4 regions of the Lysinibacillus sp. FSL K6-4013 genome follow, and region 1 is predicted to be linked to each of the others. Evidence: riboswitches for the same ligand, from Rfam matches in the RefSeq annotation. Region 1 holds a riboswitch; each other region holds the start of a gene.
What was found. Region 1 has a riboswitch for S-adenosylmethionine ahead of MHB39_RS18180 (methionine ABC transporter ATP-binding protein). Riboswitches for the same ligand answer to the same signal wherever they lie in the genome.
Positions count from the first base shown of each region.

Region 2: another riboswitch for S-adenosylmethionine. It lies ahead of MHB39_RS02080 (O-acetylhomoserine aminocarboxypropyltransferase/cysteine synthase family protein); the one in region 1 lies ahead of MHB39_RS18180 (methionine ABC transporter ATP-binding protein).
Region 3: another riboswitch for S-adenosylmethionine. It lies ahead of MHB39_RS20210 (bifunctional homocysteine S-methyltransferase/methylenetetrahydrofolate reductase); the one in region 1 lies ahead of MHB39_RS18180 (methionine ABC transporter ATP-binding protein).
Region 4: another riboswitch for S-adenosylmethionine. It lies ahead of MHB39_RS08425 (YezD family protein); the one in region 1 lies ahead of MHB39_RS18180 (methionine ABC transporter ATP-binding protein).

Region 1 is NZ_CP152031.1:3,658,648-3,661,784, reverse strand. Features, by position in the region: gene gcvH (glycine cleavage system protein GcvH) at 1-186, shown strand, start outside; gene MHB39_RS18190 (hypothetical protein) at 278-619, shown strand; gene MHB39_RS18185 (thioredoxin family protein) at 634-945, shown strand; SAM riboswitch class I at 1,002-1,105, shown strand; gene MHB39_RS18180 (methionine ABC transporter ATP-binding protein) at 1,188-2,216, shown strand; gene MHB39_RS18175 (methionine ABC transporter permease) at 2,206-2,874, shown strand; gene MHB39_RS18170 (MetQ/NlpA family ABC transporter substrate-binding protein) at 2,943-3,137, shown strand, end outside.
Region 2 is NZ_CP152031.1:416,910-420,046, forward strand. Features, by position in the region: gene MHB39_RS02070 (DASS family sodium-coupled anion symporter) at 1-167, opposite strand, end outside; gene MHB39_RS02075 (glycerol-3-phosphate acyltransferase) at 363-995, opposite strand; SAM riboswitch class I at 1,151-1,264, shown strand; gene MHB39_RS02080 (O-acetylhomoserine aminocarboxypropyltransferase/cysteine synthase family protein) at 1,382-2,683, shown strand; gene MHB39_RS02085 (hypothetical protein) at 3,017-3,137, shown strand, end outside.
Region 3 is NZ_CP152031.1:4,078,127-4,081,263, forward strand. Features, by position in the region: gene MHB39_RS20210 (bifunctional homocysteine S-methyltransferase/methylenetetrahydrofolate reductase) at 1-1,161, opposite strand, end outside; SAM riboswitch class I at 1,251-1,351, opposite strand; gene MHB39_RS20215 (protoporphyrinogen oxidase) at 1,451-2,845, opposite strand.
Region 4 is NZ_CP152031.1:1,755,175-1,758,311, reverse strand. Features, by position in the region: gene MHB39_RS08435 (VOC family protein) at 22-807, opposite strand; gene MHB39_RS08430 (flavin reductase family protein) at 957-1,442, shown strand; gene MHB39_RS08425 (YezD family protein) at 1,534-1,689, opposite strand; SAM riboswitch class I at 1,761-1,856, opposite strand; gene MHB39_RS08420 (heparan-alpha-glucosaminide N-acetyltransferase domain-containing protein) at 2,027-3,121, opposite strand; gene MHB39_RS08415 (TetR/AcrR family transcriptional regulator) at 3,111-3,137, opposite strand, start outside.

The sequences.
Region 1 (3,137 bases):
TCTGAATTATATGCACCCATCTCAGGTACTGTAGTGGAAGTAAATGCAGATTTAGAAGATAGCCCAGAATTCGTTAATGAATCACCATATGAAAAAGCATGGATGATCGTTGTTGAGCCTGCTGATGCATCAGAAGTCGAAAAACTAATGACAGCAGAGCAATACGAAGAAATGATCGCTGAATAAGACAAGCCATAATCGAAAAACGTCGGCAACTACCGGCGTTTTTTGTTATATAATGACTTATAAGTAGGGATCTCTAAATGGAGGTGGCGTAATGTTCGAGGGAAAATGCTTGATAGTAGAAGGGCGCTCAGATAAGCTACAAATTGAGCCTATTTTGAATGAGAATGTTACAATACTATGTACGAATGGTACAATTGGTGTGCATCAATTAGAAGAACTACTGGATCCCTATGAGGGCTGTGAGCTATTTACTTTTTTTGATGCAGATACTTCAGGCGATAAGCTACGTGCATTAATGGACAGACATTATCCAGAAGCTGAACATCTGCGCACAATGCCAACGTACAAGGAAGTAGAAACAACACCAAGAAAAGTGTTAGCGATGATTTTACTGCGTGCACATTTTTCAATCCATAATGAATATATTTTGTAAGGTTGCGTGAGTAAATGGAAGAATGGTCAACAGAGCAGTGGGAAGCGGCTAAACAGTCGGGAGAGAAAACTGCATTTTATTTATATACACCGATGTGTGGAACGTGTGCAGTGGCATCTAAAATGATGTCCATTATTGAACAATTACTGCCACAGCTACAAATAGGTAAAGCAAATATCAACTTTTTGGAACACATTGCCTATGAGCATCAGATTGAAAGTGTTCCATGTCTACTCATCAGTGATGGCGGAAAAGTGACAGAAAAGATTTATGCCTTTCAATCCGTACCATTTTTATATGAATTGTTAAAAAAATCAATTGACTGAACTTTACTAGCGTGGTAAAGTATCAAATATATTACTAAAACATTAAATATATCGAACTCTTATGAAGAGTGGCGGAGGGAAGTGCCCTATGAAGCCCGGCAACCATCACAATGTGAAAAGGTGCCAAATCACCCAAAGATTTTTCTTTGAAAGATGAGAGAACGGTTTAACGTATAATACGTGACCCCTTCTACTTGTCTGTGAGTGAAGGGGTTTTCTATATGAGAAAAGGAGTATTCGCTATGATCCAGCTTCAAAATATTACAAAGAAATACAAAACAGCAAATGGCGAATTAACGGCAGTCAAAGACGTCAACCTTACTATTAATAAAGGTGAAATTTTTGGCATTATCGGCTATAGTGGCGCAGGTAAAAGCACCATGATTCGTTTACTAAACGGTTTAGAGAAACCAACAGCAGGAACAGTAACGGTGAACAATCAGGAATTTTCATCGATAAAAGGACAAAAGCTTAGAGCAGCTAGACAAAAGGTAAGTATGATTTTCCAGCATTTCAATTTACTTTGGTCGAGAACAGTTGCCGAAAATATAGCTTTCCCTTTAGAAATCGCAGGCTTTCCAAAGGCTCAACGTGAAGCACGTGTGAAGGAATTAATAGCCCTTGTAGGCTTAGAAGGGCGCGATAAGGCATATCCATCTCAGCTTTCTGGTGGACAAAAGCAGCGTGTAGGGATTGCACGTGCATTGGCGAATAATCCAGAGGTTTTACTATGTGATGAGGCGACATCAGCACTTGATCCTGAAACAACGGATGCCATTCTTGATTTACTCGTTGATATAAATGAACGCTTAGGCTTAACAATCGTCCTGATTACCCACGAAATGCATGTCATCCGCAAAATTTGTCATCGTGTAGCGGTGATGGAGGCAGGCGAAATTGTGGAACGTGGTGAGGTATTACAAGTCTTCCAAGCACCACAAGCAGCCATTACCAAAAAGTTTGTATCTCAAATTACAGACACTAAGGAAACACAGGATACGGTAGCACAAATTAAAACAAACTATCCAACTGGACAACTTGTCAAATTAATTTTTGTTGGTGAAAAAACAGAACAGCCTGTCATCTCACATCTTGTGAAACAATTTGATGTAGAAGTAAGTATTGTTCATGGAAACATTTCCCAAACAAAAAATGGTGCCTACGGTACATTAATTGTGCAAATTGATGGCTCAAAGACAAACGTGGCAGAAGCCCTTCGTTATTTAAATACAGTCGAAGTACAAACGGAGGTGATTGCAAATGCTAACTAATCTCTTTCCGAATGTAGACTGGGAAAATATGTGGCAAGCTACGTATGAAACTTTATACATGACAGCTATATCAACGGTTGTGACATTTATTCTTGGGTTAGTCATTGGTATCGTTCTATTTTTAACAAGTCCCAATCAGTTATGGGCAAATAAAATCGTTAACTTTTTAACAGGATCACTCGTTAATATTTTCCGTTCCATTCCATTTATTGTATTAATCATTTTATTAATTCCATTTACGAAGTTTTTACTAGGTACAATTCGAGGTGCCAATGCGGCGTTACCTGCTTTAATTATCGGTGCAGCACCGTTTTATGCTCGTATGGTATTAATTGCGTTACGTGAAATTGATAAAGGTGTTATTGAAGCAGCCCGTTCAATGGGAGCAAAAACTTCTACAATTATTTGGAAAGTATTGGTCCCTGAATCATTACCAGCTTTGATTTCTGGTATCACGGTAACGGCTGTTGCTCTTGTAGGTTATACTGCGATGGCAGGAATTATCGGTGCAGGTGGTCTTGGTAACTTAGCCTTCTTAGACGGCTTCCAGCGAAATCGCCAAGATGTGACATTAATGGCAACTATTTTGATCTTAGTAGTCGTATTTATTATTCAATGGATTGGTGATTTAATTACCGAGAAAATTGATAAACGCTAGCACGGAAATGAGGTTATTCCGGTTTTTACCGCTAACATATTTTAAACAAATAAAAGGGAGTGTCATAAATGAAAAAGTTATTAGCAGGATTATTTTTATCAATACTTGTACTAGCATTAGCAGCTTGCGGTACAGATAAAAAAGAAGATGAAAAATCAGCATCTGGCGATCAAACAGATAGCAAAGAAAGCGTAACATTAAAAGTAGGTGCTTCTAACACACCACACGCAGTTATTTTAGAAAAAGCAAAACCGATCTTAGCT
Region 2 (3,137 bases), 1.5 Mb from region 1:
ACCCAAAGGATGACTGCAAAAGCTAAGATGGCTAAAGCTCGTTGCCCAGCTATAGGTAAATCGCCGTTATTAGGTAAAAAAGTAATAATGATTAGTAAAGCGAATGCTAAGCCAATCCATAGAGGCTTTAAGTTACGTTTTGTAGCTGCTTGTTTTGGTGAAGACATAATTTCTCATCCTTTCTACGATAAAAATGACGATTATTATCCATAACATCGGACTCCGTAATGTTTTATTAAGATAAGAATATGTCTATTTTATTGTAGAAAAAAACCTGTGTAAAATAGATGTTTTTTACAGCAATATTAGTAGATAAAGAGAAAATATATGGTCACACAAAATACAAAAATATCCATAAAATATTATTTCTTTTTCTTAAAAGCAGTAGTTACTTTAGGCTCTGTCCCATTAACTAAACGTTTAATATTTTCTATATGCAGGATGATAGCTATGCCAAAAAGAAGGACAGCTATAATGGTTGGGCCAATGCCTGGAATCCATAAATAAGTTGCTGTACAAAAAACGAGATAAAATTCTAGAACACCTACAATTAAATAATTTGTTGCAAAGGATAAAATAACAAATAAAATAAGTGCAAATAAACCAATCTTCCAATCAACAGCAAGTAAAATACCAATGATGGAGGCCGTTCCTTTCCCGCCGTTGAAGCCCATATAGAATGGGAAATTATGACCTAAAATAACCCCAGCAGCCATAATGTAAGTAAGCAGCCATATTTGTTCTTGTGTCAAATGAGTGGCATCCGCTAGATAAAAATGTGCACCGATAATAGCGACAACGCCTTTGCCGATATCAATGAGGGCTACTAAAACGCCATATTTCCAGCCAAGGGAAAGAGTAGCATTCGAGGCACCCGCATTTCCGTGGCCAGCTTTTTTTAAATCAACCCCAGATAAAAATTGAGCCACTTTAGAGCCGTGAATACAGCCTATTAAATAGCCAATCATAAGAAAAATGATCACGGCCTTTACCATAAAAATACTCCTCTCAAAATTTTTTCTAAAATAGTGTATGCGTTCATATTACGTATAAGAGCAGACAGAAGTTTCGGAAAAAATAAAATTTACATGTTGACAGAAAAAAACTCTATGTTTATACTGTGTAACAACGATGGAAATTGAATCTCATACTCTTATCAAGAGCGGCGGAGGGATAGGCCCTATGATGCCCGGCAACCAGTAAGTAATGAGCTTACTAAGGTGCTAATTCCTACAGATTCTAACTTGGATCTGGCAGATAAGGGGAGGAAAACTTGCAACCGCAACCCTCTTCTTAGCTGAAGAGGGTTTTTTGTTTTCTACAGAAAAATCCTCCTCATCTCCGGTACCATCGTAAAAAAATAACCATTTGGAGGTACACAATGACAAATTTTAAACCAGAAACATTGCTGTTACATGGTGGTCAAGAGCCAGACCCAGTGACGGGTTCTCGGACAGTTCCAGTCTATCGCTCAACTGCTTTTGTATTTAAAGACACTGCTCATGCGCAACGTCTTTTTGCCCTAGAGGAAGCAGGGAATATTTACACACGAATTACCAATCCGACTGTTGATGTGTTTGAAAAACGTGTGGCTTTATTGGAAGGTGGAACAGCAGCAGTAGCACTTTCATCTGGTGCAGCGGCTATCGCATTTTCCATTTTAAATCTAGCTGGAGCTGGTGATGAGATAGTAGCAGCTAGTTCTTTATATGGCGGTACGTATAATTTATTTGCTAACACATTACCAAACTATGGTATTAAAACAATTTTTGTAGATGAAACAAACCCAGAGAATTTCAATGCGGTGATTACTGATAAAACAAAAGCTGTCTTTGCAGAAGTTTATGGTAATCCAAGCTTAAAGGTTTTAGATATTGAAGCAGTAGCTAAGATTGCACATGATAATGGGCTACCACTAATTATTGACAGCACGTTTGCTTCTCCTTATGGTTCTACACCTATTGAATATGGTGCAGATGTTGTTGTTCATTCAGCAACTAAATGGATAGGAGGCCATGGTACAACCTTAGGGGGCGTTGTTGTAGACGCTGGTAAGTTTGATTGGGCTAGTGGGCGATTCCCAGGTTTTACTGAACCAGATGCTTCTTACCATGGGTTACGCTATGGAATTGATACAGCTTCTGCTGCTTTTGCTACAAAGCTACGCGTACAATTATTACGTGATTTTGGTCCAACATTAAGTGCAGATGCTGCCTTTAATTTATTGCAAGGGTTAGAAACGCTTCATTTGCGTATCCCTAAACACAATGAGAATGCATTGGCAGTGGCTGAATATTTACAAAACCACCCATCTGTGGAGTATGTAAATTATAATGGCCTAGAAGATTTCCCGACACATGAGTTGGCAAAAAAATATTTAAGAAATGGCTTCGGTTCAGTGCTTACATTTGGCATCAAAGGTGGACGTGAAGCTGGGCGAAAGCTTATTGATAGCGTGAAGCTATTTTCACATGTAGCAAATGTAGGTGATGCTAAGTCATTAATTATACATCCTGCTTCCACTACCCATCAGCAGCTATCAGCAGACGAATTAGTTCAAGCTGGTGTAACCGAGTCGCTCATTCGCTTATCCATCGGTTTAGAGGCAGTAGAGGATATTATTGCTGATTTAGATCAAGCCATTACACAGGCAACAACAAGTGAACAAACTGTAGAAGCTTAAGATTTAGAACAGAGGGAAGAATGGTGTAGCGTTTACGTATTTTCTCATTCGATTTGCCTCATTTGGTAATGCGTTAAACGTTGCTACATCAACTATTTACAGCATCCGTTAATTATCAGAACCTTATAAAAAATAATACCAAGTAATTATATATGTATTATTGACTTAATTAAATCCATGCTATATACTAGGAAATAAGTTAAGAGTACGGAAATTATTGTTAAAAAGGAAAATGTTTTCATAAGTGCTCCCTCACTTTTGAATATATAGAAGAGTAGTTGCCTAGCCAGTAACTGCTCTTCCCAAAAAACTGATGATAAAGGAGTGTTTAAAATGGGTAACATCTATAGTGCGCAAAACATTGTATCCTATCTAATATATGAGCTAAATGAAGGACACGTTTTTGTCAACAATAAATCCATTCAACACCTTCTTACATCAGTCGAAAAGAAAT
Region 3 (3,137 bases), 420 kb from region 1:
ACATGTAATATGTGTTAGTGGGCGTACACCATGTGTACTCTTCAACAATGCTCCCATTGCAATATTGCTAATCCGTGGTGAGGCCAGTGAATTGTCTGCCATCATGACTACATCTGCACCTGCATCATACAATTGCTTTGCTCCTTCAAGGAATCCATCAATCTCTAAATGTCTAGGCGTATCCAACTCTACTATGACAGAGCGTTCACGTTTTACTTTTTCATGAAGAGGCTCATACTTTGGTGGCTCCGCTTCACGTACAATCTCAATCTTTTCAGGTTTCGCATGCTTCTCCTGAACCGGTGATAACTCTTCTAAATACTTCTTTGCTGCTGCAATATGTTTGGGTGTAGTACCACAGCAGCCCCCGATTAAACGTACACCTTGGTCACGTAATTCAACAGCTGCTCGACCAAAATAATCAGCTTCTGACTCATAAACGACACGTCCATCCTCTAAGTCAAGAAGTGACGCATTCGGATAGGCAGACATGAATGCCTTATTAGGAAGTTCTACACCTTCAAATGCTAGAATTGTATGGTGAGGACCTAGTCGACAATTGACGCCAACAATATCTGCACCGAGGGCTTCAAGCTCATGGAGAGCATTATTTAAAGACATCCCATTTTGTAAAACACCAGGCTCATGCATAGAAACTTGTGCAATAATTGGCAAATTTGTTTTTTCTCGTAGCATCTTTAAGGTTGCTGATAATTCTTCAAAATCATAATAGGTTTCGAGTAAAAGACCATCTGGATTCCCTGCCAGTAAGACACTTGCTTGTTCTTCAATAGTCGCTAATATTTCATCCAAGGTTGCATCACTTTTACGAATTCCCCGAATACCTCCAATTGTTCCTAAGACAAATTGACCGCCATCTGCCGCTGCTCGTTTTGCAATGGTAATAGCTGCTTCATTAAACTGTTGGACACGTGATTCTAATCCATAGCGAGCTAATTTGATGGCATTTGCACCGTACGTATTCGTTTGAATGATGTCAGCACCAGCCGCAATATATTCTCTATGAATCTTCTCAATTAACTCGGGTCTCTGAACATTCATTTCCTCATGGCAATACTCCAATCCATAGCCATATAGCACTGTGCCTATTGCACCGTCCGCTGTCAATACATGCGTTTTTAACTTTTCAAGCAATCCCATAAAACTAGCCTCTCTTCCTATGTCTCTATATAATAAAAAGCCCTCTTTCATAAAAAAAGAAGGCTTTAACGATTCATCATTGTTGTTCCTTCTCATCTTCGACTCAACGGTCTTCTGGATTTAGCACCTGACAATAAAGTTGGTTGCTGAAGCTTCAATGGGCCAGTCCCTCTGCTTCTCTTGATAAGAATTAAGTATGAATTTTTTAAATAATTAAAAGAATCATATCGTTTACTGACGAATGAGTCAAGACTATTTCACATAAGAAAGTTTTTTTCCACTTAAAACCTTAGAAATTGGCAAGTTCCTTTGCAAGCTCTTCACCAATTTTTTTCCCATTTTGAATGCAAGCACCAATACCTACGCCAAAATATGAGCACCCAGCAATGGATAAATTTGGATATTTTTCATGTAATTCATGTAGTAACCCTTGTAATGCTTCACGATGCGCTAGATCATATTTAGGCATTTGATCAATCCATTTTGTTACATTTACAACGGTTGGCTGTTCTTCTATTCCTAGGCTCTTTCTCACATCTTCTAAAGCAACTGCTGCCAATTCTTCATCCGTCATGGCACGTAGTTGCTCATAGGCTGGATTGATGCTCTTATAAAAGAGTCGCACAAGTAATTTATTTTCTTTCGATGTATGCTTCCATTTGCGACTAGTCCAAGTAGCTGCATTACAAGTAACGTCTGAATTATGGGAAACAATATAGCCCGTTCCATCTGCTGGTAATCTAGAGTCCGGCACATCAAAACCTAAATAAATAGTAATCGCTGACGCTGTCGTAAATTGGTCAAAATAGCGATTTAAAGATTCATCCTGTAGTAGATTTTGGACAGTATCGTTCGGTAATGCTAAAACGACATATTCTGACTCAATAATTTCACCATTGGCTAAGGAAATTGTATAGTTCTTATCTTGTTTTTTAACATTTAGAGTAGTAACGCCCTTGATGATTTCTACATCGGATAATGTTTGTTCAAGTCGATCAATTAAAGAAGATAAACCATTTTTAAAGGATATAAATTTTTTGTTCGCTGCTTTAACAAATTGCTCACGATTCGCATCAAAGCCTCTAATAATACTTCCATAATCATTCTTATAATCAATCAGATACGGTAAAGTAGAGCCAATAGAAAGCTGATGTAAATCTCCCGAATAAACACCTGCAAGGACTGGTGCAATTTGATTTTTCACCAGTTCCTCTCCTAAATAGTAAGTTAAAAATTCACCGATTGAACTTTCCTTTGTGAAGCGATCGTTAGGTAATGTTAAATCCTTCAACGCTTCTTTTTTCCCTTGCTCGGAAATGAGTGTACTTTCCTCTAAGGATGTCAAACTCATCGGTATTCCAAAAGTTGAATCTGCTGGAATAGCGTGTAACTCATTATTCGTATAAATATAAGAAATACCTGTTTCGTTGTAGACTAGTTCCGCTTCAAAATCAAGCTCCTGTACAAGTTCCATAACACCTTGGTGACGCGCTACAATAGAATCAGCACCTGTTTCCATGATGAAACCTTGTTCATGTGCCGAATATAATTTGCCTCCTAAATATGTATTTTTTTCTATAAGTACTAGACGAACATCTAAATTATGTTCCTTCACTTGACGTTGCAAATAATGCATTGTACATAGTCCTGTAATACCGCCGCCTAAAACAACAACTGTTTTCATAGTAACCGCCCCTATTATTCGTTCTTTCTACAGTATAATCTTTTTTTCACTGAAAATTACGTTAAACCCTTTACAAATTTAGCAAAAATAGAGCTATTTCATCAGCGAAATAGCCCTCCTTAGTGTTGAAAAACAAAACAGTCAATTGAAAGGTAGAAATGGATTTCCGTTGCAGGCTACTTGCTTTCCTGTGGGCGAGCGCCGAATCGCTCCTCCGCTACCGCTCCGTGCAGGGCTTCGCCTGTCTCGCTATCCCACGGGAGTCAAGTAGCCCTCCACTTCAACCCACTAA
Region 4 (3,137 bases), 1.9 Mb from region 1:
TTATGTTCCAGCCTTTTTTCATTATCGATTTATCCAATAAAAAGCACCTGGGCAAACTAATGTTTCCTTTGTTCGCTTAGGATCCTTTAATGTCACGCCAAATGGTCCCTCTTTGACATGACCGAGTGTCATTGCCTTCGCACTCTCTTCCTTGTAGAAATCTAACCGCATATTCGGTAGCTGTAGTGACATATACTGCTCATATTGCGTAGGCTCTGGTAGCTGTAGCACCTCTTGCCACAGCTGAACGGTTGCCTGCATGTCCCTGACATAGAATTGGACGGATTCCATCGTTATAGCCTGTTTTACATCAATGGCACCACTTGCCTTTAATTGTGCCAAACGCTCTTCATCTTCCTCCGCCCATTCAATCAAAAATGGAAAATCAATTGGAAGATCTGGCTTACCAAAATGCAGTAGCTTCCATTCTACCACTGTGCCATCTGGTCTTGTTCTGCTACATGCATCTGGCCCATATACTTCATAGCCCAATGCTCGCAAGCGCCGACCCTCTTCCTCAATATTTTTTGTACGCAGGGCAATTCGAGAAAATCCCTGGCGCTCTTGATCACGTTTAAACGTATAATGTAGGGAATATGGGTATTGTGCCGCTTGCTCAAATAAATCACGATCATAAATAGCAATTTGTTCAATATAGCTTAAGCCAAAGTAGCTTAACGTATTATAAGTCCCCCACATCGTGTGCTGCCCACCATTCACTGTATGAACATTTCGTTTATTGAAGAAAACCTTTATATTTTCTGGTGATTCCACTTGATGAACCAGATGATCAAAATATAAAGTCATGGCCATTCCCCTTTCTTTCCCCATTACCTTTACCTATATGTTTGATTAGTTTAAAATTTACTCAAGAAAAGGAGTTACTAGTAGGATATGAAAAAAAGTTTCGTTTACCTACAAACTCCGTTCACTAATTTCATAAAGAGGTGATTTGAATGACAGATTTAGTAGCTGCCTTTAAATTGGCATTAGGTAATTATCCTACAGGCGTAACAGTTGTCACGACATGTCATGACACACAACCTATTGGTTTAACCGTCAATTCCTTTGCATCTGTTTCAATCGACCCGCTCCTTATTTTGTGGTCACTCGATAAAAAATCTCAGCTCCATCCTTATTTCACGGCTGCGCCAAATTTTGCGGTCAATATTTTAGCGAGTGATCAAGAGCATTTATGTACACTTTTTGCTAGTAAAATCCCTGATCGCTTTGCACAAGCACAGTGGTCAACTTCCACTTTAGGACTACCGATTCTACATGATACAGCAGCTAATTTACAATGTAAAACATTTCAGCAAATCGATGCGGGCGACCATACCATTTTTATTGGGCAGGTGGTAGACATTACAAATGCTCAAAAAGAGCCTTTGCTTTATCATCGCCGTCATATCGGTCCCATACCAAAAGGCTTTTATAGCTAGCCTATCACACAAAAAAAGGGCCACTTGTAAGCACAGGATATCCTTCATGCTTATAGGTGGCCATTTGACATAAGTTCTACTGAAATCATTGTTATTTTTTCTGCGGAAATCTTTGCTTTTCAAGCCTATTAATTTGCACAATTACACCATCTTGAATCGTAATATGCACTTCACCAAATTCAAGATTTTGAATCGCCTTCGCAATTGCCTCTAGTTTCTTATCATCTACTTTTACTGACTGAGCCATACGAAACACCCCTTCTTTCTTATTCCTTATTGTTCATAAAGAGGCCAACGCATCAAACTGATTGATAGCCCCTCCTATCTCTCAGACACCATCTGTTGGATTTGGCACCTGTTTTTCGGTTGCCGAGGCTTCATTGGGCCAAGTCCCTCCACCTCTCTTGATAAGAGTACTGCGTTTCTTGAAAATAATTCTATAATTCCGCTATAGGAATGTCAATACAAAATATTAGAAAACCTAGTTGAATACTATGTAATGTGTCATTTAGATTAAAAGACTCCTTATACCTAAAGTATTTTATGCCTAGTCAGTGAGAAATAGATGGCAATCCATTAATTTATTACGAGCTCCATTTCCTCATTATGAATTCAAGTGGGCCTCGATGATGTTTAGCCCTCCACCATACAGAAACAAAGACACATCCTAAAAAGTAACAGCAAGCATACAACATAGAAAAAGCAAGTGTTTGGTTCTCCAGCTTTTGGCAAACAATTAGTATTCCAATGCCTATAAAAACATGGCCAACATAATGCGTTAAAGACATTTGTCCAGTTAAGATTAAAGATTGAATGACTTTATTTTTATATGTCTCTACAAGATAGATGGAGCCCACGATAAGGACAATAGCCGAAGCCGAATTAGATAGGACATACATCATATTTGGTGGAATCGGTCCTGTATCAAATAAATACAATGCACTCTCTACATCCAATAAATGAATGGTTGTCATCTTAATGAATACTGTTGAACAAGCCTCAGTCAAGATGACTAGCAATAAACCAGTCACCAATAAGATTTTTCGTAATGTACGATTTGTTAAATCTAATGTGCCGATTAACATGCCGATCAGAAAAAAACAAATCCAGGGGAAAAGTGGGTGATAGCCATTAAACAGCAAATTTCTAATAAATCCTACTGGTGTCCAAAAATCCAGATACTCTAGTAACACATATGTTGGATGCCAGCCAGCAAGGTAATTAAATTGAATTTGAAGCCATTGTGAAAGGATAAGAATGACACCGATAATAAACATCATCCTTTTCTTAGATTGGGCAATCAACCATGCGGCAACAAACATATACACGCCATAATAATGTAATATATCTCCTGTCCAACCGATCGCATATAGTACTATCCCTATCACGAATAACAAAAGCGACCTCTTCCACAAAATAAGTCGATTCTGACGAAGAAGCATTGGGTCCTTACTCTCTCTAGCCTGACGAGTCATTAAGGCTGTTCCTATTCCTGCTAGCATGACAAATACGGCCGACGCACGCCCCTCAAACATATTTTGTAAGGCAATCAACCGTGTTGAACCATTCGTTGTAGAACCTGTTATGACGCCAAAATTGACAATGAACATACCAAGCATAGCGAGAGCTCTTGCAAAATCAAGACCTTCAATGCGCCGATCATCATTTCTATTTGTCATCTTTGCCCCCTTGAAT